Regions from separate parts of the Chungangia koreensis genome, predicted to be linked through region 1. Evidence: a T-box and tRNA genes for the amino acid it is inferred to sense, from the RefSeq annotation. Region 1 holds a T-box; the other holds one or more tRNA genes.
What was found. The T-box of region 1 lies ahead of leuS (leucine--tRNA ligase). A T-box ahead of a tRNA ligase gene usually reads a tRNA of that ligase, here a tRNA-Leu.
Positions count from the first base shown of each region.

Region 2: it encodes a tRNA-Leu, which carries the amino acid that the T-box ahead of leuS (leucine--tRNA ligase) is inferred to sense. The anticodon was not compared.

Region 1 is NZ_JBHSEC010000005.1:45,545-60,528, reverse strand. Features, by position in the region: gene leuS (leucine--tRNA ligase) at 1-2,401, opposite strand, end outside; T-box leader at 2,474-2,695, opposite strand; gene ACFOZY_RS04660 (3-oxoacid CoA-transferase subunit B) at 3,060-3,725, opposite strand; gene ACFOZY_RS04655 (CoA transferase subunit A) at 3,745-4,437, opposite strand; gene ACFOZY_RS04650 (MDR family MFS transporter) at 4,660-5,850, opposite strand; gene mnmL (tRNA modification radical SAM protein MnmL/YtqA) at 5,998-6,960, shown strand; gene mnmM (tRNA 5-(aminomethyl)-2-thiouridylate-methyltransferase MnmM) at 6,957-7,520, shown strand; gene ACFOZY_RS04635 (SDR family NAD(P)-dependent oxidoreductase) at 7,562-8,281, opposite strand; gene ACFOZY_RS04630 (YqcI/YcgG family protein) at 8,355-9,098, opposite strand; gene ACFOZY_RS04625 (dimethylarginine dimethylaminohydrolase family protein) at 9,228-10,097, shown strand; gene ACFOZY_RS04620 (ABC transporter ATP-binding protein) at 10,481-11,581, opposite strand; gene nagA (N-acetylglucosamine-6-phosphate deacetylase) at 11,574-12,770, opposite strand; gene ACFOZY_RS04610 (MurR/RpiR family transcriptional regulator) at 12,776-13,627, opposite strand; gene ACFOZY_RS04605 (GNAT family N-acetyltransferase) at 13,678-14,619, opposite strand; gene murQ (N-acetylmuramic acid 6-phosphate etherase) at 14,625-14,984, opposite strand, start outside.
Region 2 is NZ_JBHSEC010000020.1:291,703-306,686, reverse strand. Features, by position in the region: gene ACFOZY_RS14530 (aminotransferase class V-fold PLP-dependent enzyme) at 1-482, opposite strand, end outside; gene ACFOZY_RS14525 (dicarboxylate/amino acid:cation symporter) at 521-1,786, opposite strand; gene ACFOZY_RS14520 (pyridoxal phosphate-dependent aminotransferase) at 1,946-3,160, opposite strand; gene ACFOZY_RS14515 (LysR family transcriptional regulator) at 3,330-4,283, shown strand; gene ACFOZY_RS14510 (hypothetical protein) at 4,348-4,740, shown strand; gene ACFOZY_RS14505 (LLM class flavin-dependent oxidoreductase) at 4,880-5,935, shown strand; gene ACFOZY_RS14500 (hypothetical protein) at 6,030-6,152, shown strand; tRNA gene ACFOZY_RS14495 (tRNA-Leu) at 6,289-6,370, shown strand; gene ACFOZY_RS14490 (cation diffusion facilitator family transporter) at 6,560-7,411, opposite strand; gene ACFOZY_RS14485 (MFS transporter) at 7,693-8,229, opposite strand; gene ACFOZY_RS14480 (FAD-binding oxidoreductase) at 8,226-9,653, opposite strand; gene helD (RNA polymerase recycling motor HelD) at 9,815-12,139, opposite strand; gene uvsE (UV DNA damage repair endonuclease UvsE) at 12,462-13,415, shown strand; gene ACFOZY_RS14465 (M14 family zinc carboxypeptidase) at 13,592-14,984, shown strand, end outside.

The sequences.
Region 1 (14,984 bases):
TATTTACCAATTTACCTGGAATCGCAATGACTTTACGTATTTCTTTGCCATCAGTCCATTCCTGAATGGTGGCATCAGCAAGTGCAGCTTTTTCCAGTTCTTCTTTCGTTACATCCTTCGCCACGACAATCTTCGAGCGGACTTTTCCGTTCACTTGAATTGCCATTTCGATTTCATTGTCGACCAGTTTACTTTCGTCAAATGTTGGCCACGCCTCATACGTAATCGTTTCCGTATGGCCAAGTTTCTCCCAAAGTTCTTCAGCAACGTGGCGGACAATTGGAGACATCATCTTCACGAAGCCTTCTGCATATTCCTTAGGAATTGCATCTACTTTATAGGCATCGTTGATGAACACCATCATTTGTGAAATTGCCGTATTGTAATGCATGTTTGCATAGTCTTCGGATACTTTCTTGACTGTTTGGTTGTATACACGATCCAATTTGCCATCGTTCGTGTCTACAATTTTCTTACTTAATGACCCATCTTCATTCACGAATAGGCGCCAGATCCGGTCAAGGAAGCGACGAGCTCCGTCCAGCCCATTTGTAGACCAAGCTTTTGAAGCATCAAGTGGTCCCATGAACATTTCATATAGTCGAAGAGCGTCCGCACCGTGAGTTTTCACGATATCATCTGGGTTTACTACATTCCCTTTTGATTTGGACATCTTTTCATTGTTTTCACCTAAGATCATGCCTTGGTTGAACAATTTTTGGAATGGTTCTTTCGTTGGAACAACACCCAAATCGTAAAGAACTTTGTGCCAGAAACGAGCATATAACAAGTGAAGTACCGCATGCTCCGCTCCACCAACGTAGATATCAACCGGCAACCAGCGTTTCGCCAACTCAGGATCAACTAATTGCTGATCATTGTTTGGATCGATATAGCGCAAGTAGTACCAGCAGCTCCCCGCCCATTGTGGCATCGTATTTGTTTCGCGGCGTCCTTTCTTACCAGTTACCGGATCCACGACATTTACCCACTCTTCAATATTTGCAAGCGGAGATTCACCTGTACCACTCGGCTTGATGTCTGTTGTTTTAGGAAGCATCAATGGAAGCTCTGATTCGTCGACAGCCGTCATTGTCCCGTCTTCCCAATGGATGATTGGAATCGGCTCACCCCAGTAGCGCTGTCTGGAGAAAAGCCAGTCACGTAAACGGTAAGTAATCTTCTTCTCGCCTTTTCCATTTTCCTCTAACCATTCGATCGCTTTTTTGATTCCCTCTTCTTTTCCTAATCCATTCAAGAAACCGGAGTTTACGTGTTCGCCGTCGCCTGTGAATGCTTCTTTTTCGATGTCTCCACCTGCAACGACTTCAACGATTGGCAAACCGAATTTTTTCGCAAATTCATAGTCACGCTCGTCATGTGCTGGAACTGCCATGATGGCACCTGTGCCGTAAGTGGATAGTACGTAATCCGCAATCCAGATCGGCATTTTTTCGCCGCTAACCGGGTTAATGGCATAAGCACCTGTGAATACACCTGTTTTATCTTTTGCAAGATCTGTACGCTCAAGATCACTTTTCATTTTCACTTCGTCCAAGTAAGCTGCTACCGCTTCTTTTTGTTCAAACGTAGTGATCTTATTAACCAAGTCATGTTCTGGTGCCAACACTGCATACGTTGCACCGAATAATGTATCAGGGCGTGTTGTAAATGCTTCAAATGAAAGATTCGAACCTTCAATGTCAAATGTGATTTGTGCACCTTCCGAACGGCCGATCCAGTTGCGTTGCATTTCCTTCAAGCTATCCGGCCAATCCAAATCATCCAAATCTTCAAGAAGACGATCTGCATATTCAGTAATCCGAAGTACCCATTGTCTCATCGGACGGCGTTCAACCGGGTGTCCTCCACGTTCGGATTTCCCATCGATCACTTCTTCATTTGCAAGGACTGTTCCAAGTGCAGGGCACCAGTTAACAGGCACTTCATCTACATAAGCCAAACCGCGCTTATACAGTTGGATGAAAATCCATTGGGTCCACTTGTAATAAGAAGGATCCGTTGTATTGATTTCGCGGTCCCAGTCATAAGAGAAGCCCAAATCATTCATTTGACGCTTGAACGTTTCGATGTTCTTCGCCGTGAATTCTGCAGGGTCATTTCCAGTATCTAAAGCGTACTGTTCAGCAGGAAGACCAAATGCATCCCAGCCCATTGGGTGAAGAACATTATAACCTTGCATGCGTTTGAATGAGCTTAAGATGTCAGTTGCGATGTAACCGATCGGGTGTCCAACGTGAAGACCGACGCCGGATGGATACGGGAACATGTCGAGTGCATAAAATTTCGGTTTCGATGGCTCATCTACCGTTTTAAATGTTTTGTTTTCCTTCCAGTATTGCTGCCATTTCTTTTCGATTCGTTGATGATGAAATGCCATTGTTTTTCCTCCTCAAAAATAATCCTGGTTGCAGTGAGTGAAAATAAAAAAACTCCCGCCCCTATTTGTAAAAATAGGGACGAGAGGATGTTGTAATCTCCCGCGGTACCACCCAAATTGACGGCATAGCCGCCCAACTCGATTCATTCCTTAACGCGGAAAACGGCACCGGCTACTAATCATTCACCACTGCAGACTCCAAGGCGAGTTCAATGAATTGCTCCACTGGCTTTCACCAACCGCCAGCTCTCTACAGAAGCCCCTACATTTACTACTCCTCTTCTTCGTCAATGCTATTGTGTCTCATTTTAGCGGAACAATTCTGAATTGACAAGTGGCAATTGCCCAATTAAAAAATCGCCGTACGAGACGGCGACATTTTTTGTTAAACTCCTAATCCTAAACTAAATAGGAGCATCGAAATGATTACTCCTATGACTGGCACTACTGTTGTAGCGGCAACTGCCCAGTATGCTTCCTTGTGACTTTCACCACATACGGACTGAAGATGGCATTCCGCTTGTCACCGAAATCAGTTATGCCGAAATTTGTCCGACAAATAAGATATTGGCCCCTTGCATAATCAGGAAAATCAGCAGAGCTAACCCTGCAATTAGCCCGCTCATGCTTAACAAGGACAACCTCTTTGTGAATGCAATTAACCTAAATTAACGTTTTCTTTCACGTTTTTCACAATCAGTTCCGCCTCTGTTGAATCAATGATGTCCTGTACAGTGAATCCTTCGAACACTTCTTTAAGTTCAAGACCATCAGCTGTTACTTCAATTAAGGCCCGTTCAGTGATGATTTTGTTGACTACGCCTTTTCCGGTAAGTGGAAGACTACACTCTTTCTTGATCTTCGCTGAGCCGTCTTTAGCAACATGATCCATAATGACAATCGTTTTCTTAGCACCATGTACAAGGTCCATTGCTCCGCCCATACCTTTAATCATCTTCCCTGGAATCATCCAGTTGGCAAGATCACCCTTCTCTGAAACTTCCATACCACCTAAGATGGCTACATCAATATGACCACCACGAATCATGGCGAAGGATTCAGCACTGGTAAAGAAGGCTGAACCTGGAATGGTTGTAACGGTTTCCTTCCCAGCATTAATTAGATCCGGGTCTACCTGATCTTCGGTTGGATAAGGTCCAATTCCAAGCAATCCGTTTTCAGATTGAAGAACGACTGTTTTATTTTCTGAAATGAAGTTTGCAACCAAAGTCGGCATACCGATTCCGAGGTTTACGTAGTTTCCGTCTTCAATCTCCTGCTCGGCACGCTTTGCAATACGTTCTCTTATATTTAAGTTTCCCATTTTCGTTCAGACCCCTTTCTTAAGAAGTTCTCGTCGTTAGACGTTCAATCCGTTTTTCTTGTTTCGCAACCAATAGCCCTTGTACATAAATACTCGGTGTATGAATCGTGTTCGGATCAAGATCTCCAGCTTCTACGAGTTCTTCCACTTCAGCAATAGTAACTGCACCAGCTGCAGCCATCATCGGATTGAAGTTTTGAGCAGTCTTGTTGTAGATCAAGTTTCCGAACTTGTCGGCCTTAGCAGCACGGATCAAAGCGAAATCAGCATGCAATGCCTCTTCCAACACATATTCCTTGCCATGGAACGTACGAATTTCTTTGCCTTCAGCAATGCTTGTCCCAACACCAGCTGGTGTGTAGAATGCCGGAATACCAGCACCGCCAGCACGAATTTTCTCAGCAAGTGTACCTTGTGGCGTCAATTCAACTTCGATTTCACCTGCAAGTACTTGACGTTCGAATTCCTTATTCTCTCCAACATATGAAGCAATGATTTTTTTAATTTGTCGTTTTTTCAAAAGAAGCCCTAAGCCCCATTCATCAACTCCACAATTGTTGGAGATAACAGTCAAATCTTTAACTCCTTTTTCGACAAGTGCTAAAATCAATTGTTCCGGTATTCCTACCAGCCCAAATCCACCGACCATCAATGTTGCTCCATCATGAATATTTCCCACCGCTTCAGCCGCAGACGAATAAATAGGCTTCATGTTGTAACCCCCTATGTATTATTATTATTCAGTATCTCACCTTAGAAATAAAGCGCTATCATTTTTTATTATATCTCTTTATATCTAAAATGAAAATCTGCTAGTCTACCCTTATATTCTCAGATTAAATTATTCTGTGCAATAGAAATAAACAATTGTGATATACGAAAAAACACGGAGACATTGATTGTCCCCGCATCTTTTGGATAGTGTAAAATAATTTTATTTTGTATTAGCCTGCTGTTCATTAGTTATATTTTTTAACGGTTTATCGTAAAGTAAACTCGTAATAATTGAGAATGAGGCTAAAATGGTCAAGATTAGGAACATCATTTTCATTCCGTACTCATCGACGAGTACTCCACCAATGAATGGGCCGATCATTCTGCCAATGGTTGCTGCACTGTTGACAATCCCTTGATAGAAGCCTTCACGGCCTTTTGGTGCCAGCTGACTTGCAAGAGCAGGTACTGCGGGCCAAACAAACATTTCTCCGATCGTCAAGATGACCATAGCTACTACGAACATCGAGAATTGTTCAGCGTACGCAACAACTACAAAGGAGATGATTAATATTACAGTGCCAAGTAAAATTTGGCCTTTTAAGTGGTGTTCCATTCGTTTGACAATTGGTCTGATCAATGGCTGTCCCGCGACTATTAGGATCCCGTTAAGCGTCCACAAGGAGCTATACTGTGTCAACGTAATTCCAAGATCCAGCGTATAAGCTGAAATTGTTGTCGTCCATTGAGAATAGACCAACCATAACAAGATGTATCCAATGCTAACAATTAGCAATGCATAAAACGGAGCTTTATTCTTAATCCGTTTTCCTTCATTAATAACTGTGGTGTGCTGCTCAGGAGCAATCATCAAATTCTTATAACCGAACAAGGCCAGAAGAAAGAAAAAGATGTACATGATTAAATTGGCTAAAAAGATATAATCGAAACTTATATCCGCTACAACACCAGCTAAAGCTGGTCCAATGGCAACTCCGACATTCTGCGAAAGATAGATGGCGTTAAAAGCTTTACGACCTCCTTCTGGCCATGCAGTTCCGACCATCGCATACATACTCGGGAAGACAATTCCTCCACTGAATCCTAAAAGAGTCAAAAACCATATGTAATGTGGCCAGCCATGGAAGAAAACGAGGCCTGTAAGAGCCAACAGGGAGATGATAATACCGGTAAGGATAGATTTATAACCACCGATTTTATCGAATAATACTCCGCCCAGCATATTTCCAATAACTCCTGCACCTGAATTGGCCATCAACACTAGTCCAGCTACTGCCAGCGATTTTCCTAATTCATCATGCATGTAGATCGTGTTTAACGGCCAAAGGAATGAGTTCCCGACCGTGTTAATAAGCATACCAATAATTAAAAGCCATACACTTTTCGGCATGTTCTGTTCCTCCGATACGTAATCCTCGAATAAGTGTATTTCTTTTTCTTATGAAGAACAAGAATACAACTTGATGTTGGAACTTTCAGTTAACTGTAGTGAACTCACAAAAACATGCTACAATCTGTTTTAATAGGAGTGAAAACAATGACAGAATACATATATCCATTCCCTTCTGACGGAAAACGTTACTATACATGGAACCGGCATTTGCGGGACCATTTCGGCTCTAAGGTGTTCAAGGTATCTTTGGATGCTGGATTCGATTGTCCGAATCGGGACGGAACAGTTGCCTACGGGGGCTGTACGTTTTGCAGCGTGGCCGGGTCAGGTGATTTTGCGGGGAAAAAAATAGATCCGATTGACGTTCAATTCGAGGACATCAAACAGAAAATGCATCGAAAATGGAAAGATGGAAAGTATTTGGCCTACTTCCAAGCCTATACGAATACGCATGCCCCTCTTCCGGTTTTAAAAGAGAAATTCGAAACAGCCCTTCAGCAAGAAGGGGTTGTGGGTCTTTCCATTGCAACGCGCCCCGACTGCCTTCCGGATGATGTTGTGGAGTATTTGGCAGAACTGAATGAACGGACATATTTGTGGGTGGAGTTAGGTTTGCAGACAGTCCATGAAAAAACAGCGAAGCTCATTAACCGTGCTCATGACTATCAGACGTATATTGAAGGTGTAGAGAAACTACGTCGACATGGTATACGTGTTTGTTCACATATCATTAACGGCCTCCCTTTAGAGGATAGAGAGATGATGATGGAGACAGCGCGTGAAGTTGCAAAACTTGATGTCCAAGGAATTAAGATCCATCTTCTGCACTTACTAAAAGGCACCCCTATGGTCAAGCAATATGAAAAAGGTCTGCTGCAATTTTTAAATCGGGACGAATATATACAGCTCGTCGTGGATCAGCTCGAAATCTTGCCTCCCCAAATGATCATCCACCGGATAACTGGGGATGGACCGATTAATCTCATGATTGGTCCGATGTGGAGTTCGAATAAGTGGGACGTTTTAAATGGAATCGATGCGGAATTAGTACGAAGGAATAGCTGGCAAGGTAAGTATTCCTCCCCTGTAGAGGTGAACCCGTTATGACTTTAAAACGAGTTCTCCCATTTGCAAAAGACCTTCTAAAAGAAGTTGTTCAAGAGGGGGATACTGCGATTGATGCCACTGCCGGAAACGGCCATGATACTTTTTTCTTGGTTCAACTTGTTGGTGAAACTGGACATGTCTTCGCATTCGATGTACAAGAAGATGCTTTAACTAAAACAGCTGAACGTTTAGGGAATAACCGTGACCGTGCAACCTTAATACATGATGGACATGAACACGTGTTAAAGTATGTAAGTCGTGAGATTAGTGCAGCGATTTTCAACTTAGGCTATTTGCCAGGCAGCGATCATTCTGTCGTGACAAAGGGCGAAACGACCATCACGGCCATACAGGGGATCTTGGACCGATTGAAGATTGGAGGGTTAATCGTGCTTGTCGTCTATCATGGTCATGAAGGCGGAAAAGAGGAACGTGATGACATCATGGATTATGTATCGACACTTCCCCAATCACAAGTCGATGTCATGAAGTATGAATTCCTGAATCAGAAAAACAGCCCCCCGTTCATCATTGCCATTGAAAAAAAGAAAGAAATGTGAAGAAAGCAGCCGTTCCTTTATCACTAAGGAACGGCTGCTCTTTATAGATTGCGGAGATCTAAAATTGTTTCATCGAATTGATGCATCTTCTTCATAAAGGAAATTAATTCCGTTGCTGTTTCACTTGGAGAACTAAGTTGTTCATTCTCTTTATACGATTTGAATCGGTCTAACAGCGGGAAGTCCTCTTCTTTTGACGAACGAATCTTTTCTTGCATCCCTGTGTCAATGATTCCTGGTGCGATTGAGACGATCTGGACAGGAAACTTAGCTGTTTTCTGTTCCAAAGCTACTACTCTTGAAAAATGATCCACTCCGGCTTTCGTCGTACAATAACTGCTCCAGCCCTCATACGGTTTTCGTCCTGCTCCAGAAGAAATATTAATGATTTGCTTTTTCGCATTCACGTCTTTTAGATGATGAATGAAATAATTGCTTAAAATCATTGTGGCCGTTAAATTTACTGCGACACTTTTGGTTATTTCAGTGTGTTCCACTTCTCCTGCCAGTCCAATCGGTTCAATCATCCCTGCATTATTGATCAATGTATAACTGGATGCATCAGGAAGCAGATTGAAGATTTCTTCTGCAGCTGCATTAATTTGGGATGGATCACTTAAATCACATTGGATCGAATGAACACCGTCTTTCATAATCCCTGATCGGGAAAGGCCGATAACGAAATGGTTTTCTGCCGTTAATTGTTCTACTAATTCTTTACCGATGCCCTTAGAGGCTCCAGTCACGATATAGGCTTCCATTTAATTTCCCCTCCTGTTGCTATTCAAATTCTACTCGAGGGTATCCAACTGTTCAACTAACGAGTGATCATTCTCAAACGGATTTATGCGAGAATGGACATTTTCCGGTAATCGGTATGCAATCATCCCCGATGAAGAACTGTTTCCATTCTAAATGGTCTGGATCGCCGTAATGGCCGATATCGGGATGTTTCGGCAATTGATCCCAAACTGCTACGCGTTCACGAACCTTTTCCCGAGACATGATTCCTCCCTTTTCGGTGCCTTCTAGTCCTTTAAAGATCTTCCTTGGTTGGAATCCAATCACCATGGCATTTCCTAAATCGCGGGTCTTTCTCTTTTTATAGGCAGGTGCGTTACCAAAAGCAAAGATCGGTTCACCGTAAAAACGGAAATCCCATAAATAATGTTCCGGATCTTTCGGACAATCTTCTGGCCATTCAATGGGATCCTCCTCATGTAAATACTGCAATATATTCCAAAACTGTTCTCGGTATTGTTCAAGCTGTCCTTCTTGTTCAAAAGGCTCAACAAAGACGAATAACCCATGCCGTTTATGTTTTGGGTCCTTAAACAATTCGAGAAAACTGATTAATGCCTTCGGTAAATTGGACCAATCATCCTGAGTAACGTAAGCGTACCGAAGTTCTCCTTTCAACTGCCCGCCCATTCCAAAATAGCAGGGAAACGTTTTATCGGTCACCGTACGGACAAACGTCTCATATTCCCGCTTCAGCCACAGCGGCAAATCCTTCCTCGTTTCCATTTCTTCCTTTGTCAATAGTCCATGATTTACTTTCTGTTCTTTTGCAAACAAATACTCCGCCTCCTTTATATGTATATGTATATGTATATAAAATTACCCTCCGATCATTTTTCACAAACTGTTTTCAGAGCTGTTCAAAAGGGAATAGTAAATGAGAGAACATTAATCGGAGGCTATAGGATGAGGGCAATTAAAGAAGTGAAACAACAGATCGTTTGTCATACAGAATATGAGGCGCTGGAGAAAGTAATCGTATGCCAGCCGAAATACATGGAAATTACAGAAGTGATTAATGAAGTTCAGGAAGAATATGCAGAAGAAAATATTAACCGGCTAAAAGCGATGGAGCAGCATAAGGCATTTACAGATGCTTTGGCAGAAAATGGAGTCACAGTTTATATGCTGCCACCTGCAAAGACGAAACCGGAGCAGGTTTTCACGCGTGATATCGGCTTCACAATTGGACACACGCTTTACATTTCGGAAATGGCAAGCGATATCCGTCAAGGGGAAGAAGAAGTGTTAACAAAGTGGTTATCGAAAAATAGCATGCCGCATAAAAGACTATTTAGTAAGGAAATTGAAGGTGGAGACGTAATAATCGATGGCAAACGAGTATTTGTCGGTTTAAGCAGCCGGACAAATGAAGATACAGTTAAAAGTTTAAAAAAATTGTTGCCTAACTATGAAGTCATCCCCATTGAGTTTGATCAAAAATACCTTCATCTGGACTGCGTGTTTAATATTCTTTCTCCTGAAGATGCTCTAATTTTCCCAGAAGCTCTCCAAAAAGAAACGGTTCACATGTTGAAAGGTATGTATAAGACGATTGAAGTAAATGCCGAAGAACAATTTACTATGGGAACAAACGTCCTTTCAATCGGACATAAAAAAGTATTTAGCTTACCGGTCAATAAAGAAGTGAACCAGAACTTGAGAGAACGGGGCTATACAGTTATCGAAGTGGACTTATCCGAAATTATAAAATCCGGCGGCTCATTCCGTTGCTGCACATTACCTATTAAACGAACCGAAATCATAAAGGATTGAATACCATAAATCATTGTTAATAAAGTTTTTTGCAATGTAAAAAGCGGCTGCTCGATAGGAGATCAGCTGCTTTTTTATATTTACTCTAACAACGCGATTTTTATATGGGCTTAGTGAAGCTCTTCATGCCAAACCAATTTCGCAACTTCGTTAGCAACTGTTATTTTACAGTTGGATTAATGTGTATTTATTACTGCTTTTATAGAAAATTCTATACGAATGCACATCATTAATTACAGTAAACTCCCTTTTCACTTGACCTTCTAAACATATGGTATTGAAGAACAATTAATTCAAAGAAAATTTTTCGGCAAAAGTAAAGGGAACCCGCAATGGATTCCCTTTTAAACTATTTATATTGTAGGTTGGTTGATGTTTTTTTATTACAGTTTGATCCGGTCTTCTGTCACTGCATCAAAGAAATGTACCTTTTCCATATCGACTGCTAATTTCACTTGATCCGAAGGCTGGATTCTTGTCTCAGCATCAATTCTTGCAATGAAATCATACCCTTCTAAGCTGGAATACAAATATGTTTCAGCCCCCATTAATTCCACAACTTCGATGGAAGCTTCGAACGTAGCCCCCTCATTAGAGGAGATATCTTCCGGGTTCGTATAAATACTTTCAGGACGAACGCCTAAAATAATTTCCTTGCCCATATATCCATTTTCACGGAGCTGTTCTTTCTGGTTTGTTGGCACCGCAATAACAGTCGTTCCCGTAACAAATCCTTCTTCTGTCAGCTTTCCGCGGAAGAAGTTCATCGCTGGCGAACCAATGAAGCCCCCCACAAACACATTATTCGGGTAATCGTATACGTCCTTTGGAGTACCGACCTGCTGAATGAGACCATCTTTCATGACTACAAGGCGAGTTGCCATCGTCATTGCTTCTGTCTGGTCATGTGTTACGTAAACTGTAGTCGTTTGTAAACGGCGATGAAGCTTTTGAATTTCCGCACGCATTTGCACACGAAGTTTTGCGTCCAAATTCGATAAAGGCTCATCCATTAGGAATACTTTCGCATCTCGCACAATCGCCCGTCCTAAGGCGACACGTTGACGCTGACCGCCTGATAACGCTTTTGGTTTCCGTTTCAAGTACTCTTCAAGTCCTAAAATCTTCGCAGCACTAATAACCCGCTCTTTAATTTCGCTTTTAGGAACTTTCCTCATTTGGAGGCTAAAAGCCATATTTTCATAGACTGTTTTATGAGGATACAAAGCATAGTTTTGGAAGACCATGGCAATATCCCGGTTTTTCGGTGCGATATCATTCATTTTATTACCATCGATTTCAAGAACGCCGTCTGAGATTTCCTCAAGACCTGCAATCATACGTAAAGTAGTTGTTTTTCCACATCCGGAAGGCCCTACAAATACGATGAACTCTTTATCTTGGATATGAAGATTAAAATCTCTTACTGCTATAACACCTTTATCGTATTCCTTCGTTAAGTTGACTAATTTTAATTCAGCCATTCGGATTCCCCTCCTGTCCATATGTAAGCTTTTCATTTATATAACCGATAGCACCTTTACAAAATGTGCATAAGACCTCAAGATCTTCTGTCACTAACACTAAATCTGCATCTTTGCCTCGAGAAATACTTCCTTTTCTGCTGTATAGCCCAAGACGTTTTGCTGCATTTTGTGAGCTGATGAGCTGTAGTTGATGCCAAGTAAGACCCGCAACTTCCTTCATCAATTTCACACCATCATTCATTTTCAATACACTGCCAGCAAGTGTACCGTCTGCTAAGACCGCCTTCCCGTCTGCAACGGTTACCGGCTGTCCACCAAGCGAGTACACCCCATCTGGTAGCCCTTTCGCACGCATCGAATCCGTAATTAGGATTAAGCGATCCATTCCGATAAACTTTGACATCATCTTCAGCATTTCAACAGAAATATGAATACCATCCGCTATCACTTCACACGTAAAGCGTTCATCCATGAAACCTGCACCGACTACACCAATCTCCCGGTGATGGATTCCGGTCATGGCATTGGTAAAGTGTGTCAAATGTGTGATGCCTTTGTCCCCTGATTCTAACATCTGGGAGAATGTAGCCTTTGTATGTCCGGCAGATAAGATTACGCCCGACTCATGTAATTTACTTGTAACACTAAGCCCACTATCCCGTTCAGGTGCAAGTGTCACTATTTTTAAGTCTGTTAGGGATTCACCGAACCAGTTCATTAACAATTCTAAAGACGGTTCGACTATGAACTCCTTCGGTTGTGCCCCTGCCTGCTCCGGATGAATGAAGGGCCCTTCCAAATGGAAACCGAGCATTTCTGCACTGCCTTCCATTGGACCTTTGATGTATTCCCTGTTCACATAAATAGCCTGATGAATTGCCTCTGGAGACTGTGTGATGGTGGTCGCAAGAAAGGAAGTTGTTCCTTCCGAAGGCAGATACTTTGCAATCTTAGCAGCTGCTTCTACCGAACCGTCCATGAAATCGGCACCATCCGCACCGTGAATATGAATGTCAATGAATCCTGGCAATAAGGTGTTGCCATTACCATTAAAGCGTTCACACTCGATACCACTTTTCCCTTCGATGACTTCTATAATTCTGCCATTAGAGATGAGTATTTCTCCTTGAATCATTCGGCCGTCTTCCAGACAGACCGAAACATTTTCAATGATGAAATGTTCCATTGAGTTCACTTCCTCTTCTTGCGGAACGTTTGGCTTTGAATTTCTTCAATGGCTTCACGTGTCGCATCCAAGTATTGAACGGTTGTATCATACTGTCTCGAGGCAGCGGACATGAACAGAATGTCCATTACATGCAGTTGCGCGAGACGCGACGAGGTCGCACCGCTTCGGAAATTCGCTTCACGAGCTGGTGATGTATGAAGGTGAATTTGTGCAAGTTCTGATATTGGGGTTTGCCCATATTTCGTTAAACTAATCGTAACCGCACCTTTTTCATTAGCCATTTCGATAATTTTCTCTACCTCGAATGTCGCACCCGAGAAGGAAATACCGAAGACGACATCATCCTTGCCCGCATTTGCAACGATTGTCGCACCCATATGAAGATCAGTACTTGCCGTTGCATGTTTGTTTATACGGAGCAGTTTTTGTTGGGCATCGATCGCTGAGATACCCGAAGCTCCCACACCGAAGAAATGGACATTCTTCGCCTTTACAATGGCATCCACTGCAGCTTCCAATTGTTCGGAATCCAGAAGTTCAGCTGTTTCCATTAAAGATTTCACCGCTAAATCCGTCACTTTTTGAATGGTCATCGATACGGGCTCATTCGGCTTAATGTCGCGGTTAGTCAGCTCCACTTTCCTGCCGAGATCTCCGATAATTCTCAGCTTCAGTTCTTGAAAGCCTTTAAGCTTTAAAGATTTACAGAGCCTCGTAACGGCTGCTCCGCTTGTCTGACTTTGGTCACCCAACTCAGAAACGGTCATGGTAACCACCTTTTCTGGGTTCGCTAAAATATATTCTGCAATTTTCTGTTCTGATGGCGGCAGCTGACCACGCATCTCGTTCAGCAAAATAAGGCCTCCGCTCGATATTGCCATACAATCAACCCTTTACTTACAATTTATAATTCCTTCAACATAACATGGAATGTCCTGAAAGTCTTGAATCCATTCTTCAAGTACAAATGTCCCGCAGAACTCTTTTCACTCGTCCAAAGAAACCAGGCTCCATGTAGTGTCTTCGCTCTCATACTTTGCAGCGTTTCATGAAGAAGGATTTTCCCTAAACCTTTTCCTTGTTCAGTTGGATCGACTCCAAAAGGGCCGAAGCGCTCACGAATTCCTTCGTAACCACCGTAAAGTGCAAATCCAACAACCGTTTCATTTCGTTTCGCTACAAGAATTTGTGAAGGGTTCAACCCCTGAAGCACGCCTTCCCGAATCGCTCTCCCCCAGTCCGGATTGAAAACTTCATTGGCGAAATGAATTAACTCGTAGAAATCTCCGTCCTTCACTTGGCCAAATGTATAGCCTTCTGTTTCTCGAATACGTTTAAGCTCGTTTACTTCAACAGGATAAACGTAATCAGTAAGTGCCCGGTGCATGGCGACAGGAGAGTACAATTTTCGGAAACCTGATGCTTTCAAGAACTCAAATCCCGATGGATACCGGTCCTCGTCAATTCCAGGAACAAAATAATTGGGAGCATAAGAAGAAAAGAAAACCTTCTCTGCCCCTTTGCTTTTTGCATAGTGGCAAGCTCTTTCCATTAATCCTTTTCCCACACCTGATCGTTGAAAATTAGGTTTGACAAAGAAAAATGAAATCCATGCTGTATCCTCTTCAAGTTCCGTTTTGTACATGGGTAGTTTCCGAGTGATTGAAAGAATCGCACCAATAACTTCCCCATTTTCCTCTGCAACGATTAAACCTTGAGGATCGAAATTCGCGTCCAGCATTACTTGTCTGCAAAAGCGTTCTGAAGTGATCGGATCATGTGTAAGTACTTCGTTCCAACATTCTACGATCTTCTTTTCATCTCCGGATTTAAATGTGCGGTACATCAGGCTCACCCTTTCTTCGCAGAAGCCATTTTCACTGCAGCATTTACAAATCCATTGGATTGATCGATGAGTTGCTCAGCTTCCATCCGATCTGATTTCGTTAAAATCATCACGATCGCAAGTTTCACATTGAAGTCGGTTTTTATTAAAACGTCTTCCGCCTCTTCATAAGAAACATCCGTCACAGCACAAACAATCTTCTTCGCACGCTCACGCAGCTTAAAATTACTTGCATTCAAATCGATCATAAAATTGCTATACACTTTTCCGTTTTTCACCATTGATGCGGTCGAAATCATGTTTAAAATCATTTTATGTGCGGTCGCTGCACGAAGCCTTGTCGAGCCTGTGAGAATCTCAGGACC
Region 2 (14,984 bases), on a different contig from region 1:
GTGTCTACTCCTCCAGTGTTCGGATTGGCCATCGCAACTCGAAATTCTTTGCCTGTTTTTTCAGCGTAATACTTAGCTGAATCAAAAGCTGATGGATGTTCGATAGAAGTTGTAACCACATTCGTTCCTGGTACATTCTCAATTATAGCTTGAGTGATTTGGAACATTACTTGTGAAGCAGTCAATTCAGTTACTAATGCTCCAGATTTTGCGCCACAAATAACTTGCAGTATATCACGAATCCCATTTTCTTTTACCTGTTTAAGCATCTTTGAAGTTTCATTATTTCTGTCAGGGCAATCCGGTATTTTTTCAAACTGGGCTTTCGCCTCAACAGCAGATTTTAATCTCAGTGATCCACCGGAATTTTCAAAGAAAAGTCTTTTGTTTCCCAAATAATCTTCATCGACGTAATAGAACTTTTCTTTAATTTCCTTTTGTAAGTTTGCTTCAAAAAAGATACCCGTCTTTTCATTGTACATAAGAATTTATGCCTCCTAATTATAATTAAGGCTTACTGTTAACTCCCGACTTTTTCTAAGATCGGTTCATTCTGCACAGGCTCAGTCTCATTGAAGACATTCGAATCTACCATGTCCATTTGTGAAGCTACCACTGTAGTTCCTGTTAAATCCCCAACTACGTTTGTTGTTGTGTGACCAATATCAATAATCGGCCAGATTGCTGCCAATATTGGTATAAGGGTGAGTGGAAGCCCCAGTGTGGATAGTAATACGGTTGACATGACAACCCCAGCACCTTTAACCCCTGCAGCACCGATCGATAGGGCTAAACCAAGAAATACAAATTGAAAAATCGAAGTGAATGTTATTGGTAAGCCGTATAAATTACAGGCAAACACTGATATGAGACCGAGAGCTACGGCCATCCCATCCATGTTTACTGTTGCACCGAATGGGAGGGTAAAACCATAAATCTTTTCTGGTACTCCCAAGTTCTTGTTCGCCACATTCATTGATACTGGTAATGTTGCATTACTAGAAGTAGTGCTGGCTGCTACTAACATAGCCGGCGATATTTTCTTGTAAAATACCAATGGGTTTTTACGGGCAAAGATCTTTAGAATAAGAGGGTATACTACAAACAGAACGACCAGTAAAGAAATATAATCTGATAATATAAATACTCCAACCTCTGCTAACAGGTCAGTACCTAATGTACCGATCATATTCGCAACTAAGGCTAAAATGCCATAAGGAGAAAGGTACATTAAAAATTCGGTAATTTTAATCATTAAATCGGCGCCTTCATTTGCCAACTTTCTCAAACCGGTTGCACGTTCTCCTAAGGAAAGTAAGCCAATTCCAATGATGATGGACGCTATAATTATTTGAAGCATATTTGTTTCTGACATCGCCTGTACTATGTTGGTTGGAAACCATCCAACAAATTGATTTATGAAGCTGAATTCTACTGCCTCCGCTTGTTCAGCTGATTCTAATAACCCCATTGTGCCTTTCCCCGGGCCAAGTATCAATGCCACTATGACTCCTATTAGACTGGCTAAAAGACTAGTACCGATGAAATAAAGACCTATTTTTCCTCCAACTGATCTAAATGAACGCATGTCTTCCATTTTAGTAATACCGGCAATTAAGCATAAGAAGGTTAAAGGCACTACAAGAAACTGTAGAAGCCGTATAAAAATGTCTCCAACCGGTTTTAATACGGAAGCATTAGGTCCAAAAATTAAACCTATCGCAACTCCTATTACTGCAGCTATTGCTATTTGGACATATAATTTTCTTGTTACCCACCATTTCATGATGAATCCCCCTTGACTATAATTGATAAATATAAAAAATAATTTGTAAGCGCTTACCTTTAGTTGTTAAATGACTATCTCTTTTTTTGAGAAAAGGAGGCCCCTAAATTGTATGGAGCCACATCTAATAGTCGCCTGATCCTTCCTTTGTTCCTAAGCTCATTTCCGGTACAAATCCACCACCTTAATTATGCGGTCGATTGCATCAATCGCTGCTGCATGATTCTGTGAGAAGTTAATACGAAAACTATCGGTAAATTGTGGACCGAATTCCGTTCCTGGCGTTACCGTAACATCTGCTTGAAGTCGAAGGATCTTCGTGAACTCTCCAATGGTTACATCTAATTCGGGAACTTTAGGGAAGATATAACTACCTCCCTCCGTAGCCCTTACGGTAAACCCTTCAGCAGAATTGAACTTTCCAAGTAAATCATCGCGAATGGCTTGATGGGCCTGAATTCTTTGACTCATCCAACCTTCGGGTTCAGAAAACCAAGAAGCTAATACGGCTTGGCTATAGCCGCTTGCACGAAGTGATACAATCGCCTGCAGCTTTTCCATACGGTCAATAATTTGAGAGGAGCCAAATGCCACTCCTAAACGGTATCCGCTCAGCGACTCAGTTTTTGAAGGACCGATGATCGTAATTAAGTTTTCAGGGTCCATCATATTTTCTCCACATAGGTGAGTGTATGAGCGTCCGTCAAAAATTTGGCGTGAGTATAGCTCATCTACAATGACCTGTGCGCCATAATTCTGTGCAAGCTCTGCGATCTGGCGAATTTCCTCTTTAGAATAGATGACACCAGTCGGGTTATTGGGGTTTGAGAATAAAAATAACTTTACTCCATTTTTAAATGCTTCTTCTAGTTGAGTTAAGTCTAAACCGGAAGATGTCTTCGTATTTAAGTAGTCCATTTTAATCGGTACGATTTCACCGTCGAAAAATTCAACAAGTTTTCGATTGGCAAAGTAGTCGGGTTCAACAATGGAAACTTTATCTCCTCTTGCAATGATAGAGCCCATTGCCAGGAAGAGTGCCCCTTGTGTACCAGGTGTTATGATTAGATTTTGATTTTCATCAATAACGGAACCAGTAAACTTGGAAAGCTTCTGTGCTACGTCTTGACGGATGTTTTTACTCCCGCGGTATTCTGTATAGGCTTGCTTGCCTCCAATATGATATCCGTCAATGAAATGCTCTAATGAACCTGGAATCGGTTCAAAAGCATCTACATCACCGTGTGAAAAGTCGACAGGTATCCCATTGATTTTTTCACCACGCAGATGAATTGCTGTAATGTTTTGACGAACTTCTTGTCCTGGGGCATTGTCAGCTCCAAGTTTTATGAATTTCTCTTCTATTAATCTCATTTTATTCCTCTCTTTCTTTTAATAATGGCAATGCATGCTTTGCATCTTTAGCTTCAGTAGTTATAATATTAAGTAATTTCGGTCACTTAAACCAATATCAAAAAGTGTATAAATGTATATAGTTTTATTTATATAGATGATGGTCTTTTAGACTTTTAAGGGGAAAATCATGCTTAAAAATATGGGGTACGTTTATTCGGTTTATCTACATAAGAGCTTTTCCAAAGCAGCAGAGGAGTTATATATTTCACAGCCTGCCTTGAGTTCGGCAATTAAAAAAGTAGAAGAAAAAGTTGGACTTCCGATCTTTGATCGAAGCAGCAATCCGGTCCGATTAACACCAGCGGGTGAGTATTACATTGAGTGTATTGAGAAGATCATGGAAATAGAAAATGAAATGAAAACATATTTCAAAAGTTTTGAGGACAATAATCGAAAGGTTATTAATGTAGGTGGCTCTTCCTTTTTTTGTGCGTATACTTTACCTGCAATCGTACAGGAATTTAAAAGAGAATATCCGGATTATACGGTAAACCTCATGGAGGCTAATGCGGATGATTTGATTAAGTGTCTAAGATCGGGTGTTTTTGATGTCATTATTGATGTTGAAAAAAGGGATCCAAAATCGTTTGATTCATTCGTTTGGGCGGAAGAACAAATTCTTTTAGCAGTTCCCAGCTCGTACGATGTAAACGATAAACTGAAAAATTACCGGCTGTCTTTTGATGAAATAGGAAGTGGGAAATACTTAAACGAACTATTTCCGAAAGTGAGCCTGAAGGAATTTGAAAATGAAAACTTTCTCTTATTAAAAAAGGGGAACGATCTTTATTCAAGAGGCCTGAAAATGTGTAGAAGAGCAGGCTTTACTCCCAAGGTGTCAATGTATCTTGACCAATTACTGACCTCTTACTATTTATCCAATAGTGGTAAAGGAATTTCGTTTGTTCGTGCCGGAATCACACGTTACTTGGAACAAACAGACAAACTGTTCTTTTACAAAATTGATGATGAACATTCTGTTCGAAAGATCATGTTGTACTATAGAAAATCAGCACCTCTTTCGAAAGTGGCTACTGACTTCATTGGATTTTTGAATGAAAATAAGCCTTTTGGTATTTGAGGGTACTAACACGTTCAACTTTCATCATAGGTATGAAAAAGATGATCGTATGGGGGGAGGAACTGTGAAAATCATAATACGAGTTGCTGAAGTATTGTTAGGTGCAATCTTTTTAGGTGCTGGATTGAACGGGTACGCTGTTTTATTTGGATTTGAACCATTTGTTCCTACTAGTCCAGCGGCAATGGACTTTTTAGGGAGCGGCTATTTACTTGCTTTAGAAAAAGGGATAGAAATCGTAGCAGGCTTATTCTTAATCATCGGGCGTTTTGTTCCTTTAGCTTTAGTCGTTTTAGCAAGTCTGGTCGTTAACATTTTTGCTTTTCATGTATTTGTTGACTCGGAATTGTTGCTATTGGCAATTGTGGTTGCGCTCTTGGAAGTATTTTTAGCTTGGTGCTACCGGGAATCCTTTAAAGGCTTATTCGAAAGCCAACCGGTGAGAAAGGTAAATTAAACGATGATCACAAAGCTCCTTGGGTGAATCTCAGGAGCTTTTAATAATTGAAGGTAAGTTAGGATGTTTGTACTTCATTAAACTATGTAAGGTACAATTTAAATATGGATTGAGATAAATGAAAAGGCGGTTTTGGTATATGGAAATAGGAATTACAACATTCGTAGAAACGACACCCGAGGTTAATACGGGAAATGTACTAAGTCATGATGAACGGATTCGCAATGTAATCGAAGAAATAGTATTGGCAGATGATGTTGGTTTGGATGTGTTCGGAGTAGGGGAACACCATCGAAAAGATTACGCGGCATCTGCGCCAGCAATTATTTTAGCTGCAGCAGCCTCCAGGACGAAGCGGATCCGATTGACAAGCGCGGTTACTGTCTTATCGTCCGACGATCCTGTGCGGGTGTTCCAACAGTTTTCCACTCTTGATGCGATTTCAAATGGACGTGCAGAAATCATGGCTGGGCGAGGTTCATTCATCGAGTCATTTCCTCTATTTGGACAAGACCTTAAAGATTATAACGAGCTATATGAAGAGAAGTTGGATTTACTGTTAAAGGTTAGGGAATCCGAAATGGTGACGTGGGAGGGTGAACATCGACCTTCTATTAATAACAGAGGGGTCTATCCACGACCGGTCCAAGATCCACTTCCGGTTTGGATTGCCAGTGGGGGTACACCGGAATCCGTCGCCCGTGCAGGATTATTGGGTCTCCCATTGGTTTTAGCCATTATTGGCGGTAGTCCTCTTCAGTTTGCACCACATGTAGATCTTTACTACCGAGCTGCAAAGCAGGCTGGGCACGATCCATCCAAGTTGACAGTCGCATCCCATTCACATGGATTTGTCGCGGAGACGACCGACATTGCAGTTGAGAAGTTCTTCCCGCCTACTCAACAAGCGATGAATGTATTAGGCAGAGAAAGAGGATGGGGTCCATACACAAGAGCAACATTTGACCAAGCGCGCAGTCTTGAAGGTGCCCTCTATGTTGGAGATGTTGAAACAGTTGCTGAGAAAATTGTCTTCCTCCGACAAAATGTAGGAGTTACGCGATTCATGCTTCACGTACCGGTCGGTTCCATGCCTCATGAAGACGTCATGAAGGCAATCGAATTACTGGGGAAAGAAGTAGCACCCCTTGTCCGGCAACGGGTCGCAGAGTGGGAAAAAGAAGTAGGAGAATAAGTGACGGAGACCCTTCAATCGAAGGGTCTTTTGTTTATGTGAAATGAAAGATGGGTAAATAGAAAGTACACCATAGAGAGAGGAGAACAAAAACATGACAAAACAATGGAATTTCATAATTGAAAATAAACTAATCACAGTTTACGAAAAATGCCCTGAAAAAGCTGAAGAGGCGGCACGAAAAATCTATTTGGAATTACAACAAAATGCGGGATAAGGAACCACCGACCGATTATATGGTTGGTGTTTTTAAATCCTCAAAACAATCATGACGCGTCTGAAAATTACCCTTGACTGAAGAATGATTTCATAGCATAATAATTTATGGCTTTTCCGAAGCCTAACACTCATTTGCCGGTGTGGCGGAATTGGCAGACGCGCACGACTCAAAATCGTGTTCCGAGAGGAGTGTCGGTTCGACCCCGACCACCGGTATATCTTATTGAAACTATGAAACACCTGCAAACGTTGAAATTAACGTTTGCAGGTGTTTTTAGTAATACAGGTTATATAGATCCATGCACATAGTACTCGACTATTTCTAAATCATCTTTGGTTTGTATATGTGTGAATTGTTCCCCTCAACACATGTGCCGAGGGGAATTTACTAATCCGTAATGGCGATTAATTTACGTTCACGTAAATGTTTTTTAATGGGATGTTAATGGTGTCTGAGATTTTTTCTCTAATCGTTTGTTGCAGATTACTATCATTTTCCATTGCTGAAATCACTTGAATCATTGTGAAGACTTCGGATTCGTTCGTACACCAAACTTTAATATCTTTAACGGTTAGATTGTTTTCGACGTCTTTGACTACCTGTTCAATAGTAGTTACGGAATAACCGTTAGGTGTACCTTCCATCAATATATTGAATGCTTCCTTCGTAATCTTTAGTCCACCAACAATAATGATGATTGAAGTAATGATACTCCCAATAGGATCTAACCAAGTCAGTCCAAAATATTTAATTCCCAAAGCGGCAATGACAACACTCACACTTGTGAATAAGTCAGCTAAAACGTGAAGCATCGCACTTTTAACATTCAAGTTTGAATTTGCCTTAGAAAGAATGTATCCGACAATCCCGTTTATGACCAACCCGATTGTACCGACGACTAACATTTGGTTGGGGAAGATCTCTATTGGATTCACCATCCGGCTGATCGCTTCCGTAATGATAAAGATCGGAATGATCAATAAAGTTAATCCATTGATAAATGCAGCGATGGGTTCGAATCTTTTGAAGCCGAATGTCTTGTTTTTGGTTGCTGCTTTAGTAGCCATAATGGTAGCGATTAGAGAGAGGATCAACGATATGGCATCCGAGCCCATATGAACGCCGTCGCCCATCATCATTAAGGAGCCGGATATAAATCCATAAAGGATTTCAATGAAAGCAAAGAACAGAGTTAAAGAAGCCGCCCAGATGAAAAGAGTCTTATTCTTTTTGTATTTTAATGTATCTTCCGGCAAGTGATTCACTCCCTAAATTATAATCATTATAATTTAATTTTAATTCTAATGGATTGCCTTGTCAATCCAATTGATAATTTAATTATCTAATTGAGAATGAATATCATCGTCACTTTAAACACTGCCTCAGAAATTAAAAAATCCGATACCATGTTTTTAAAAAAGAAAAAGGAGGTAGTGGCCTCCTGTGCTTTCGATTATTTAATCGGGTAACTTCCTCACCGCCTATACATTATTCTCTATGGAACAATTACTTAGCTTACAAACAGACGGTCTTTAAGTTATGCTTTTTCCCTTTTAAGAAGAATAATAGATGCGATGATATAAACAAATGAAATCAAATAGAATAGACTTGCAACTGTTAAGAAATCAATTAAGTAGCCTGTTAGAATAATGCCGAACGCACTCCAAAGTGAAATGTGCAGATGGTAGTTTCCAATCTGCTTACCAGCAGTGTCAGGCTCATTAGTACGAGCTAAGAATGCTTTTTCTGTATTTTTTTGAATCGCACCCAGGATCCCCATGATGATCTGTATTATATACACTTGCCACACAAGATAGAGAAGCGGGATTACCAACATGATAGCTGCCATGCCTAATGTATAAATAAGCAGCATATTCTTATCACCAAACCGATCTCCAAGACGACCGATGACCGGATAGGAAAGGGCAGCGGTTAAGGTAAACAACCCATAGGCCCACCCAAATTGAGAATAGCTATCCCCAACATTTTTAATGAACAATAAATAAAACGGAAAGACCAGACTACTTGCTGTGAATATGATGCTTTGGCTGATGAGAAACTGACGGAAATTCATTGGCTGTACTCCTTATAAAAAAGGTTCATAAAAACTTCATTTGGATCGAAGTGTTTCTTCAGCTGGAAAAACTCACTGTTTCGAGGATAGGCCTCGTCCATTTGTTCCTGCGTAGGGTAAGGATAATAGGGCAAGTAATACGAACCATCATGCTTTAAGGTAACATCGATCATTTTCTGGATCACATTTCCCGTTTTTTCAATTTCACTTTTACTTTTTCCTTGATTAATTAACAAGACAAGAGCAAACATATCTTCTTTAGCATAAGACATTACTGCTTCTTCGTCCTCATTGACATAACGGACTGTGATATTCAGTAGATTTAGCTCCTCTTCTTCAAGTACTCCTCGTAAATCATCGATATAGTTAGTAAATCCATCAACTGGAACAAAATACTCTTGCAAGATTTCTGTTTTGTTCGGGTTTTCATACTCCATAAATTTACTGGCTCCACGCATGGCATTGTTACGTGTAATGTAGTTGCCATCTTGTCCGACATATAATTTTTCTTGTAATTCCCAAAGCAGGTTCTTTTTAGAGTCGCTATAGCGTGAAAGCCCGAGCATAAATTTTTGAGGTGCAACAAGTTTTTCTCTTTTTAACTTTGTATAATTCCCTAAGAGATCTTGGTTCTCTACAAATTCATAATCTGTCACATACATATTTCGAAGTAAGGTATCTGGAGCTACGGATATTCTCGCAATATGCATTCGAATATCATCATTTTGTTGAACTTCATTCTTGAAATAATTCGGATAATCTTCGTAATCGATTGATTTTGAACGGATTTGATAAAGTTCATCATCTGTCAGATGCAAGGTAACATCGAGAATAATACCGAATAGACCATATCCACCAATAACTAAAGGGAATAGCTCACTATTTTCAGTTCGACTGACATTGATAATCTTTGCTTCAGGAGTGAGAAGCCTGAACGATTCTATGCTTTTAATAAGAGAACCATAGCGAATATCTCTTCCATGGGCATTCACACTGATCGATCCACCGATAGTAAATATATTTTGTGACTGCATGACACGAACCGAGAGGTGATCGGGGTTAATCTTCTCCTGGATATCCTCCCAGGTAGCTCCGCTTTGAACGGTAATCGTTTTTTCATTAGGATCATATTCAAGGATTCTATCATAATTCTTCATATCGACCACTGTGGCATTCGGATAGTATGTATGGCCACCCTGGCTATGCTGCATCCCAGCGACGGAAATCTTTTCATCTTGATCGATTGCGTTTTTCAGCCAGTTTTGCATTTTCTCTTCACTTGTAGCACGATGAACCTGTTTAATCTTAGTAGGCAGCAATTGACCGGCATCTTCCAAGATGACCGGCTTATGACTAAAGAGCCAAAGGGAAAATAGTAATCCTGCTCCATACAGTAGGCAAATGAGTAGTATACTTTTTCTCACTATAAATCTCCTTAAATTTGGTATATAAAGTATAACTTTAAAAGAATCTTCCTACAATGACCTCCGTTTCCTAATTGTATGTAAAAGAAAATCCCCCTCAACATAAGTGTTGAAGAGGATTGATTATTCGACTAACAGGAAAAGAAGGCATTTTACGAAGCCTATTCTTGATTCTTAATAAAAACTTCTCTTATTGCATCGCGTAATAATGGAGTCGGTACACCTACGCTAAAGAGATGCAGCTCATGCATCGCTCTTGTACAAGCGGTATAGAAGATTCTCCTCAAACTTTCATCTCCGTATACGTTCGCCGATGCATCATAGATGATGACAGCGTCAAATTCGATTCCTTTAGATAAATATGATGGGATTACTACGATGCCTTGTTCATATTCACTGGAGCCACTTTTAATAAGTTTGAGATCGTCAATGTTTAACGACTCATACGCACGTCTGCTTTCTTCAGCGGATTTACAGATAATCGCAATGGTGTTGAAACCACGACTTTGTAAATCCGATACTTTTGAAGCGATCTGACTGTGCAGTTCTTCATAATCACCGACCCGTTTCAGAAGTGGCGGCTCTCCATCACGTTCAAAGGGAATAATGCTTTCTCCGTTCGGAACGAGACTACGTGTAAATTCAATAATTGGTTTAGTTGAACGGTAACTCCTCGAAATTTGAATGAACTCCGACTCCTCCGGTCCGTAAAGATTCGTCAGTGTATGAAAATCAACGCGTTCACTCGCATGAGCAAAAATGGCCTGATTGAAATCGCCTAAAACGGTCATTCTTGCCATTGGGAACAAACGCTTTAGAAACTCAAATTGGAATGGAGAATAATCCTGAGCCTCATCGATGACAATGTGTTTAATGGAATTGTTCGTTTGGAAGCCTAAAATAAGTTCTTGCAGCAGTAAGAAGGGAGTGGCATCTTCATAGAGTAGTTTATTGACCTCTAACTGTTCCACGGTCAATTGACAAATGGCTGGCCAGTTTTTCGGAAGGTCTTCTTCACTCCATTTATTCAAAAAGAGCTGTTTGTATATGCCCTTCAAATCGATGAATTCCAACGAGCGGATTCGTTTTCTTACAGACTTCAATCTTTGTTGAACAATCAGATTGGCAAGTGCTTTTGGTTCGATTTCGTAGTCAGCAACCGACTCCCGACTGTAACCTCGTTTTTTCGCTAAGAAGTTTCGCGCCTTATAATATTGTTCGTCACTGAGCAGCTCAATCTCATCCTGAACCCATTGTTTTGACCTTTCGTTTCTTTGGAGTTCATTGATTTCTTTAAGCAGCCAATCCTTCAGACTTTCAAGTCGATTATAAAATTTGAGATCGGTGTCATGATTGTAGAATTGCTCTTCAATTTGTTGGGCTGTAACGATCGGTTTCCCTTTGAAAGTAATATCTTTAAACAGCATTCCCGAAGTTTCTAAAGACTGCCGATAGGTATGAATGGCATCAGCAAAACGAGTGGATGCTTTAAATCGGATACTTTCAAGCCGTGCTTGATAAGAAGGGGAATCTGTTTTAGATAATACATACTCCAATTGATCGTATGGATTCTCAATTTGAAAATCTCTGCTTAAGCGATGATCCAAATATTCCTGGAAGGTGGCCTGTTCCATATTTTCCTCACCGAGTTCCGGCAGCACATTCGAGACATATTGGCTAAACATCGTATTAGGGGAAAAAAGGATGATTTGATCCGCCTTGAGTCGGTCACGGTATTTGTATAGTAAATAAGCGATTCGCTGCATGGCTGCCGATGTTTTCCCGCTTCCTGCAGCACCTTGAACGACGAGTAATCTGCCGCGATCGTGACGGATAATCCGGTTTTGTTCTTGTTGAATCGTAGCTACGATACTGTGCATCTGTTTGTCGGTGCCTTTACCTAAGACTTGTTGTAGGATTTCGTCTCCGATCGTGAGACTCGTATCGAACATCGATTGAAGAACTCCGTGCCGGATTAAATATTGCATTTTCTTCTCTAAAGTCCCTTGGATGACGCCCATGGGAGTTGTATAATTTGCCGGACCAGGCTGGAAATCATAGTAGACACTTGAAATTGGAGCCCGCCAGTCGTAAATGAGAAAATCTTCATTATGTGGATCTCGAAGAGAAGAGATGCCAATATAGACTTGTTCCTGTGTTGTAGAACCATCTTCCGTAAAGTCGATTCGTCCAAAGTAGGGGATTTCCTTCATTCGACGAAGCGTGGACAAACGTTTGGACGCATGCCGATGAGTACTTTGGCTAACTGACAAAGCCTGGGCCTCTTGCCTCAAACCGATGATGGTCTCAAGATAATCATCGAAGGTATCTGTATTCACCCTGACCTCATCCCAAAAATGTTTGCGGATGGTTACGACTTCGTTTTTGCGCATCGACGTTTCTTTTTCTAATTTGCCGATTTCCTGTTGGATCGCCTCCAATACAGCACCAACACGTCTTTGCTCTAACTCAAATTCCTTGTTCAAAGCAACCCCTCCTAAATAATTTTGTAAAAAGGTTGACTTGCATATGGATTGCACTGTATAATTAAAATAGGGAATAGTATGTGGTGAGGAAATAACAGTGCATATCTATATAAATTTACCATATAAGCGCACCATTATCAATGCTTTTATTAATATAAACGCGAAGAGCTGAGACATTTGTCTTGGCTTTTTTTAATCCCATTTAGGAATAATGACTATTTAGTTGCAGTCAGGGAAAAAGTAATCATATCGCGATTTGTGTATGAATCATTTTAGAACACAAACACTATTTGCATGTTAAATCATGGTTTGGAGTGAAAAGATGATACTCAGATTTGGCTATGTCTCAATGGCTCTCGCACTTTGGGAAGCATCTCCTTCCAGAACATGTACATTTACAAATTGGAAGAAGTTAAATGAAGAATGCAGATTGGAAAAGCTCTATGAACTAACGGAACAAAATTTAAGAAATACCATACGAATTTTACATTATAACATCGCACATGAAATTGAAGTGTATCGCATGTCATCCTCACTCATTCCGTTAGCCGCCCATCCGGAAGTTGAGTGGGAATATATCGATCCTTTCAGAGAATTATTTTTAGAAATCGGCACATTGGTCAAAAAACATAAGTTACGGGTCAGTTTCCATCCTGGACAGTACACGTTATTTACAAGCCCCCAAAAACATATAACCGCTAATGCTATTATCGATTTGACGTATCATTATCGGATGTTAGAAGCGATGGGTCTCCATGAGGACAGTACCATGAATATTCATGTTGGGGGTGCATATGGCAATAAGGAAGCTGCCATCGAACGTTTCGACCATAATTTTCCGAAGCTCGATCAGAATATCCGGATGAGAATGACGTTGGAGAATGATGATCGGACTTACACAGCTGAGGAAACGTTGAGAGTTTGTGAACGTCATGGCACCCCTTTTGTATTCGATTATCATCATCATTGGGCAAATTCTGTGGATACGGAGTTTGAAGACTTATTGCCACGGATTTTTGCAACGTGGGAGAGGACGGGATTAGTTCCTAAATTCCATTTATCCTCCCCTAAGTCCGAGAAATTGATACGGGCGCATGCGGATTACGTCGATATCGATTTTGCGATGCCTTTCATAAAAGCATTAAAGGCCTATGGCCAATCTGCTGATATCATGATTGAATCGAAAATGAAGGACCAAGCGGCCTTGAAAATCGTCGAAGAGGTAGGTAAAGCTCGTGGTTTTAAAAGGATTAAGGGCGGGACGATCGAGGCATAGGTGTTGGACAAACAATATGATACTTTTATCTTATAAGGGTTCCCCATATCGGAGGACCCTATTTATTTTGTGAAATTTTTGTCATACTATTCTTATAATCTCTTAGAGGAGTATACATACCAGTAGTAATACCTCAATTGAAGAACTCAATACTCAGAATGGGGGAAATGTAAACATTGAAGAATTTGAGAGCAACATTGACAGTCATGATTGCTTTATTACTAATGTTATCAATCGGTGCAGCTCCAACAGAGGCCAGTCACTTTTCAGATTTGAAGGGTGAAGAACAAACGGAAGCAGTCCATTCCCTCGTCGAAAAGGACATTATTAAGGGGTATGAAGATGGCACTTTCCGACCGAATACTCCGGTTTCAAGAAGCCAAGTCGTAAAGTTTTTGGGAAGATGGCTGCAATATAACGGCTACATGGTTCCGGAGGATGCTGCAACCGAACGTCGTTTTGAAGATGTAGATCTAAAAAACGATGTTGAATTAGCTAATCTGGCCGCTTTAGTCCAGGAAGAGAGTATTTTCTTAGGATCTGAAGGGTATTTGGACGGTTCGGGAACAATGCAGCGTAAACATATGGCGTTAGTATTAGTTCGTTCTATTAAATCAGTCTATGGAAATGACTTAATCCAAGAATATAAGGCTGCTAACTTCCAGCCGACCGTGAAAGATTTGGACAAAGCGGGTGGCGTTGAACAGAAGGAAGCGATTATCGCCTTAGACTATGCAGATTTGACGAATGTGGAAGTGTTTAATCCGTCTGGTACGATCACGCGTGGACAGTTTGTTGCATTTTTACATAGAACAATTGAAAAATATCATCAAAATGGGACAGAGGAAGAGACTCCATCTTTGCCAGCCTTCGATCCTGCAGGATCCAATACGATTACGATTGCCTCAGGGACTCCACTCTATAGTTCCCGAAATATGAAAAATGTCATTGGAACTTGGCAAGATGGTGAGCGTCCAGTTATTTTCAATAGTATAGAAGACGAAGGAATACTCGTAATTCGTATTGCCGGCGAAAAATACTATATTTTTTCGAATCAAGGAACTATACAAACGGAACGACCTGTTTCAGACGTGGGAGAAGCAATCGGTGCGGTCCGTACAACGAACGATTTTACGATATTGAGTGAACCTCATGGCAGAGTATTGATGAAAGGTTTACGCCAAACAAATGTTGAAGTTTTGCGTGTGGAAAACGGTTTTTATGTGGTAGAAACAGCTGCTGGTATTGGCTATATTCCGATTAATCAAGCTGCACCTAATAGCAAAAGTAACTTGATCATACATACGGATACACCGTTATTGATCAAATCCGGAAGTACATATAATCAAATTGGTACATTGAAAGCGAATGCAGTGGTCAAGCCTAATGGAGCTTCAGGTCAATATAGAGTTATTTCAGCAAACGGCAAAAGCTACTTTTTCGATCAAACTTCAGCTTTAGAAACAACAAAAACAGTATCACTTGGTAAGCTTATTAAAGCGGTTTTTCCAACACGGTTAATAGCAGAGAAAGATGCAACGATTAAAACAGCAAGCGACCAACTTGTCG